2 linked regions of the Haloterrigena salifodinae genome follow. The main gene of each other region encodes a partner of the protein of the gene in region 2 in a complex. Links are inferred from orthologs where the notes say so. Each region holds a gene or a part of one and is shown on either strand. Other genes may lie near its edges.

Region 1 (3,321 bases), on a different replicon or contig from region 2:
CGATTCCGCGCGTGATGGTGGCCATCCTCGAGTACTACCAGAACGAGGACGGCACCGTGACGGTCCCCGAACCCCTACGGCCGTACATGGGCGGTCAAGAGGTCATCGAGGGCCACGAGAAGGTCGGCGAGAGCGCGCTCGGTGCCGGCGAGCGGGAGTAAGCGCATCTCGGCGTCTGGCAGTACCTCACTCTTTAAACGCTTCTCAGATCCGCTTCACTCGTTCTCGCTGCGACCGGCGAGCCGCTCGATTTCGATTCACACCGGCTTCGATCGAGCGGCGGCAAACCGAGCGACTCGGCGACACTTGCATGGGTTCTCGAGGTTACCTCGTCGGATTCGAGGAGCGACCGATCTGTCGAGAGATGGAGCCGGCACTCGAGGCGAAAAATAACGGAAGAAATCGCGGTTACGAGTGGCGAGTCGACTCTACAGGTAGTCGATGCTTGGCGGCAGCTCGAGCTTCATGCCCTTGCGCTCGCGGATCTCCATGATCTTGTCGCGCTGGAGGGAGTCGGACATGACCTCGAAGCCGGCGTTCTCCGTGTTCCAGGAGGCGCGACCTTCGGTCGCGGAGCGGATGTCGCTCGCGAATCCGATCATCTCGCCGACGGGCGCGATACCCTCGACGACCATGAGGTCCCCTTCCTGGTACATGTCGTCGACGCGGCCACGACGACCCTGGATCTCGCCGGAGGCGGCGCCCATGTGGTCGTTGGGCACGTCGATGCGGACGTCCTGCATCGGCTCGAGCATCTTGATCTTCCCGTCGATCAAGGACTTGTGGACGGCCTCGCGGGTCGCCGGGATGACCTGTGCCGGACCGCGGTGGATGGTGTCCTCGTGGAGCCGGGCGTCGTGGAGGCGGATGAGCGTCCCCTGCACCGGCTCGTTGGCCAGCGGGCCGTTGTCGAGGGCTTCCTCGAGACCCTCGACGACGAGTTCCATCGTCTCGTTGAGGTGCTGGATACCCTTCGTGTCGTCGATGAGGATGTTCGTCCCGTGGATGTGCTCGACGTTCTGGGACGTGTCCTTGTCCATGCCGGCTTCCTGCAGGGCCTCGCGGCGTTCCTGCTCGGGCATGTCCATCGAGGCCTCGCCGAGCTGGATCGTCTCGACGAGGTCGTCCGTCATCGGTTCGATGGAGATGTAGAAGCGGTTGTGGCGGTTCGGCGAGATGCCCTCGACCTCGTCGCTGGGGTTCTGGGGCTGCTCGCGGTAGACGACGATCGGCTCACCAGTGTTGACCGGAATACCCTGATTCTTCTCGATACGCTGAGTGATGACCTCGAGGTGGAGCTCACCCTGTCCGGAGATCAGGTGTTCGCCGGTGTCCTCGTTGATGTTGATCTGGATCGTCGGGTCCTCCTTGGAGACCTGTCGGAGCGTCTCGATCAGCTTCGGCAGGTCGTCCATGTTCTGGGCCTCGACAGACTTCGTGATGACCGGCTCCGAGATGTGTTCGATCGACTCGAACGGGGTCATCTCGACGCTCGAGACGGTCGAGCCGGCGATGGCGTCCTTGAGGCCGGTGACGGCGGCGATGTTCCCGGCGGGAACTTCCTCCACTTCCTCGCGCTCGCCGCCCATGTAGATGCCGACGCTCTGGACGCGGTTCTTGCCCACCGTTCCGGAGACGTACAGCTCCTGGCCCTTCTCGAGGGTACCCGAGAAGACGCGGCCCGCAGCGATTTCGCCGGCGTGGGGGTCGACCCCGATGTCGGTGACCATCAGCACGACCTCGCCGTCCTCGTCGACGAGTCGCATCGATTCGGCGAGGTCGGTCTGGTCGTCGCCGCGCCAGACCCGCGGAATACGACGGGGCTGGGCGTCGATGGGGTTCGGGAAGTGCTCACAGACCATGTCGAGCACGACGTCCGACAGCGGCGTCCGCTCGTGGAGCTCCTGGCGCTTGTCCGCGCGCTCGAGTTCCATTATCTCGCCGAAGTCCATCCCCGTCCGCTGCATCGAGGGCATGGAGACGCCCCACTTGTAGAGCGCGGAGCCGAATCCGACGGTGCCGTCCTCGACAGAGACGGTCCAGTCGTCGATGTCGTCCATATCCTCGGTCATGCCGCGGATCAGCTCGTTGACGTCGCTGATAACCGACAGCAGGCGCTGCTGCATCTCTTCGGGACCTTCCTGCAGTTCGGAGATCAGGCGGTCGACCTTGTTGATGAACAGAGTCGGCTTGACGCCCTCGCGAAGGGCCTGTCGCAGCACCGTCTCGGTCTGGGGCATGGCCCCCTCGACAGCGTCGACGACGACGAGCGCACCGTCGACGGCGCGCATCGCCCGCGTCACGTCGCCACCGAAGTCGACGTGGCCCGGCGTGTCGATGAGGTTGATGAGGTGGTTGGTGTCCTCGTACTCGTGAGTCATCGAGACGTTCGCCGCGTCGATGGTGATCCCGCGTTCCTGTTCGTCTTCCTCGGTGTCCATCGCGAGCTGCTCGCCGGCGGTCTCGTCGGAGATCATGCCGGCACCAGCCAGCAGATTGTCGGTAAGCGTCGTTTTCCCGTGGTCAACGTGAGCGGCGATGGCGATGTTCCGGATGTTCTCCGGTTCGTCCATCAACCGTTCACACTCTTGGACGATCTTCTTGCGTCGGCCCATATACCCCCCATTACCGCCAGTGGGGTCAAAAGGGTAGTGTTTCGTCGCCGCCGGAATTCGTCGCGTTTCCCGGCTCCAGCGGTGGAATATCCAATTTGAGTGAGTGAATCCCTTACACAATTTGGTCGCTGTCAACCGGCCCGTCTACCGCCGAACCCGTCGTTCTACGCAGCAATCGTCAGCAAACTGTCTGATCCCGCCTACTCGCCCCTGCGAACCTGCCCGATCCCAAACTGGTTCGGAGTCGCAACCGCGCGCTACGTGGCACGCCGAGGTCGTCCGCCGCACGCGAACGCACAAAAGAGTCAAATCCTTCGACCCCTTGCTATCCGTACACATGAATATACGCGTACAGGGACCGGGACCGACTTCTCCATTCCTCAGCGCCCGCGACCTCTTCGAGACCGAGCATGACCTCTCGCTGCCGGTCGACGTCCGGCTCCGGGACGATCCCGACGAACGCACCTGGGCCGGTCACTACGACGATCGCCACGTCCTGAACATCTCGAGGCAGGCCGCCTCGAGTGCCATGGCCCGTGAACTGGCCCTCCACGAGTTCGCCCACATGGCCCGACACGAACAGGAACACCCCTCGCACACCCAGTCGACCGAGGAAGTGCTCTTCCTCGCGCTGGCCGGCAAGAGCGTTGAACGGCGGAAGCTCTCTCACTGCTACCAGATCGCCAACCACATGAAAGACATCTAC
Region 2 (3,350 bases):
CCGCAAGCGCGTCGAAAACCTCGTCTTGAGATATCGATCGGCTGCTGACACCAGGATTACTCATCAACTACTGGTCTGTGTTAGTGGGGCTAAAGAACTGCTCCAAACCACTTTGGAATCAGTGCGAGATTACCCATATTTTACTGAATATCTCCGCTAGAAGTCTAAATTCCCGTTAATAGTAGTACGGTATTTCGATATCGGCTCCATAATAGGATGTTTGTTACTGTATGTCCCCCCTTGCGGGACTATCGTGAACGGACTGTTTCATCGGTAATTACCCAATCTCGCCTGCGACCGACTGCCACGTGAGACGCCGTCGAGTGCCGGGATAACGTTGACGACGCTTTCTCGCGGGAACATATATTGCATGTCAAACGGCCAATTGGATGCCGGATTCCGACGACGAAACGTCTTAGAAACGATCGGCGGCACGGCCGCTATCGCGTTGCTCGGTACGGGTGCGACGACGGTATCGGCGGCCGCGGACGACGATGAGGCAGCCGTAACCGGGGGTTATCCGCGATATCGACTGCCCGACCTCCCGTACGCGTACGACGCGCTCGAGCCGCACATCGACGAGCGGATTATGGAACTCCACCACAGTGAACACCACCAGTCGTACGTCGACAGCACGAACGCAGCACTCGAGGCGTTCGAATCGATGCGATCGTCCGGCGAGTTCGACGGTATCCGGGCCGCGAAGCGCGACTTCTCGTTCAACCTCTCCGGCCACGTCAACCACACCGTCTTCTGGGAAAGCATGAGCCCCGACGGCGGCGGCGATCCCGAGGGCGACCTTGCGGCGGCGCTCGAGTCGCAGTTCGGCTCGTTCGAGGCGTTCCAGGCGGAGTTCGCCGCGACCGCGAACGCGGTCGAGGGCGACGGCTGGGCGATGCTCTTCTACGAACCGCTGGCCGGCGCGCTCGTCGTCGGACAGGTCGAGGACCAGAACGAACTCGCCCACCAGCGCGCGGTGCCGATCCTCGCGCTCGACGTTTGGGAGCACGCCTATTACCTCCAGTACGAGAACGATCGCGAGGCCTACGTCGAGGCGTGGTGGAACGTCGTCGACTGGGGCGGCGTCGGGAAGCGATACGAACTGCTCACGGAGACGGCCGGGGCCGAACTCGAGGCTGATGGGGTGTGATCTAGCTGAAGAGCGGAGAATCGAAAAACGGGACTAAGACCGCCTACCAGGTTCCGTGGAACGTGTCGAAGGAGAGGTCCTCGAGGGACTTGTTGCCGACGGCAATCTCGTATTCGCCGGGCGTGAGCATCGGCTTGTGGAACTGCGGGCCGTCGTCGGTCGTGATCCGCGGACAGCCCGTGTTAACGAACGCGTCCATGTCGAAGTTGCGCAGGCGGTCCGGCGTCACCTCGTCCATCGTGATGAGGTAGGCGTCGTCGTTGTCCGCGAGGATCTCCTGGGCCTGTTCCCAGCGGCCCTGGCCGATCTTGGTACAGAAGATGACGCCCCACTTCTCGGCGTCCATCGCGCGGTGGACGGCACCGTACCGTTGCTTCATGAACTTCTCGGTATCGGCGACGGTGACGACGTTGTTGACGGGGTCGGCGATGACGACGTGTTTCTCGGGGTACTCCATCGCCAGGCCGAGCGGGTGGAACTTTCCGCCGCCGACGTAGAGGACCTGATCCGCTGGCACGTCCGCACTCGCGTAGTTACAACCGAGCACCTGCCCCTCGTGGGTCAGCCGCTCGTCGCCGCGACGGCTGTGGACGTCGTAGCCTCGCTCCTCGAGGAACTCGCTCATCTCCTCGTAGCGGTTCATGTGCTGGGCCGTTGTCACGAGGCCGACGTCTTCGGTCTCCTCGGGCGGCTCCAGAGTGTCGAGGGCCTCCTCCATGATCGGCGTGACCTCGACGTTCGAGAACAGCGGCACGTAGATCACCTTGTCCGTGTTCTTCATCGGCGAGTGGCCGAAGTGGACGAACACGTCGGTGCGCTTCATCAGATAGGTGTCGAGGTCGCAGGCGCCGTAACAGGGCTGGCCCGAGAGCATGAACGTCACGTCGTCGTCGGACAGTTCGCGGAGGTCGTCGGCGACGGCCGGGCCGCGCCGTTTCAGTCCCTCCGGGAACTGCAGGCCGACCTTCTTGGCGTCGCGCTCCTCGATGGCGTCGACGATCTGCTCGAGTTCGTAGTCCCACTCGCGGTCGTGTTTGAGCTGCATTCCGGTGTTCCGGAGGTCCCCCTCGGTGTACTCCGACTCCTGACTCATTATCCGTCATAGCGGCCACGGACGTAAAACGGCCGCGCTTTTCGACCCGTCGTCGAACGGCCCCGAGCGGGGTCCGTTGGCAGCGATACTGAGATAGTGTATGGTGGTGCGTGCACGTTCCCGTGCGGGCGCGTGAAAGAGAAAATCAGTTGCGATCGGTGGCGCCGATGTGCCCTCAGAACCCCGCAGAAACGGATTGGTTTCGCGACCCAACAGTCATAGTACTGGAGTATAAACGGAAAGCTAATGTCAGCGGAACAGTCTCCAGACGGATTTCTCTTCGACCTCTACCGTCGGTACATCGGCGAACCGGAGGATCGAACCGACGTCTATGTCGGCTTCGGTCTGTTTCTCGGCGGCATCGGCCTGGCAAGCATCGCGCTGTTGCTCTTCTTGTGGAGCAGTACGTTCGAAGCCCGCAGCGCGGCCCACATAACGTGGGCCGAACCCGCGTACGGTATCGTCATGATCGCACTCCCGCTTCTCATGCTGGGAATCGTGGTCCTGTTACCCTCCGAGCGCCGGGTGCTGTACACGTCGATAGCGGGCGTTATCATCACGCTCGTGGCCGTCGGCGGCTTTCTGTACGCCTATCCCGACGACTGGAACGGCTACGGAGCCGACTACACGGCGCAGGTCGTCGCGCTCTACGCGATCGGTCTCGCCGGCCTGACGGCGTCGACCGGCGCGGCGCTGATCGCCCACTACCTCGATATGGCCCGGCGCGTCGAGGCCGTCGAAACTGACGACGAGGACGAGGAAGACGAACTCACCGATGCCGACGTTCGGGGCGACATCGACGAGGCGATGGAGGACGTCGAACTCTCCTGGGGCGGCGTCCAGAAGACCGAACACAAGCGTCTGAGCTTCTCCGAGGACGAGTTGGACGAGGTCTCGATCGACGCCGACGCCGGGACGAAGACGACTCGTTCGACCGGTGTCGACGCGCAGGTCGCCGGGCTCAAGGGACTGAAAGGCGGCGAGACGAAGACGACCACCTCGCAATCGACGGTCGACGATCAGACGGCGAAACTGAGGGAACTCCGCGAGCAGCAGCGGGCCGAGGAGATGGCGACGGCCGACGACGACGGCTCGCCGCTGTCCGGC

Evidence for each region. Proteins that work in one complex are often made in the same cells at the same time.
Region 1: the proteins of dph2 (region 2) and EH209_RS15145 are in contact, whole or in part, in a crystal structure (PDB 6Q2D), measured with the Methanobrevibacter smithii proteins. The link is inferred for Haloterrigena salifodinae from one-to-one orthologs. Residues at the interface, in WP_011954460.1 of Methanobrevibacter smithii: Met1, Met3, Tyr4, Pro28, Glu29, Gly30, Leu31, Met33, Phe58, His80, Thr124, Gln126, Ser179, Gly180, Asn181, Phe182, His183, Leu185, Tyr201, Asn202, Phe211, Ile215, Arg291, Asp295, Asp296, Gln298, Met299; in WP_011954157.1 of Methanobrevibacter smithii: Pro482, Asn483, Lys484, His485, Tyr553, Asp555, Glu556, Glu559, Leu560, Leu591, His592, Glu593, Asp594, Ala595, Val596, His597, Arg598, Gly599, Pro600.

Annotation. Positions count from the first base shown.
Region 1 is NZ_RQWN01000003.1:115,181-118,501, forward strand. What follows is about bases 23-2,942. They hold EH209_RS15145 (elongation factor EF-2), read right to left. Parts: upstream 2,616-2,942; coding sequence 429-2,615; downstream 23-428. Other genes in these bases: serS (serine--tRNA ligase), read left to right, coding at 23-161. In the rest of the region: more of serS, read left to right, coding at 1-22; EH209_RS15150 (DUF5781 family protein), read left to right, coding at 2,953-3,321. UniProt on the Methanocaldococcus jannaschii protein: Catalyzes the GTP-dependent ribosomal translocation step during translation elongation.
Region 2 is NZ_RQWN01000005.1:68,725-72,074, forward strand. The notes cover bases 219-3,167. They hold dph2 (diphthamide biosynthesis enzyme Dph2), read right to left. Parts: upstream 2,244-3,167; coding sequence 1,194-2,243; downstream 219-1,193. Other genes in these bases: EH209_RS20505 (superoxide dismutase), read left to right, coding at 371-1,150; EH209_RS20515 (DUF7139 domain-containing protein), read left to right, coding at 2,490-3,167. Outside these bases: EH209_RS20500 (DUF7344 domain-containing protein), read right to left, coding at 1-64; more of EH209_RS20515, read left to right, coding at 3,168-3,350. UniProt on the Methanocaldococcus jannaschii protein: Catalyzes the first step of diphthamide biosynthesis, i.e. the transfer of the 3-amino-3-carboxypropyl group from S-adenosyl-L-methionine (SAM) to the C2 position of the imidazole ring of the target histidine residue in translation elongation factor 2 (EF-2).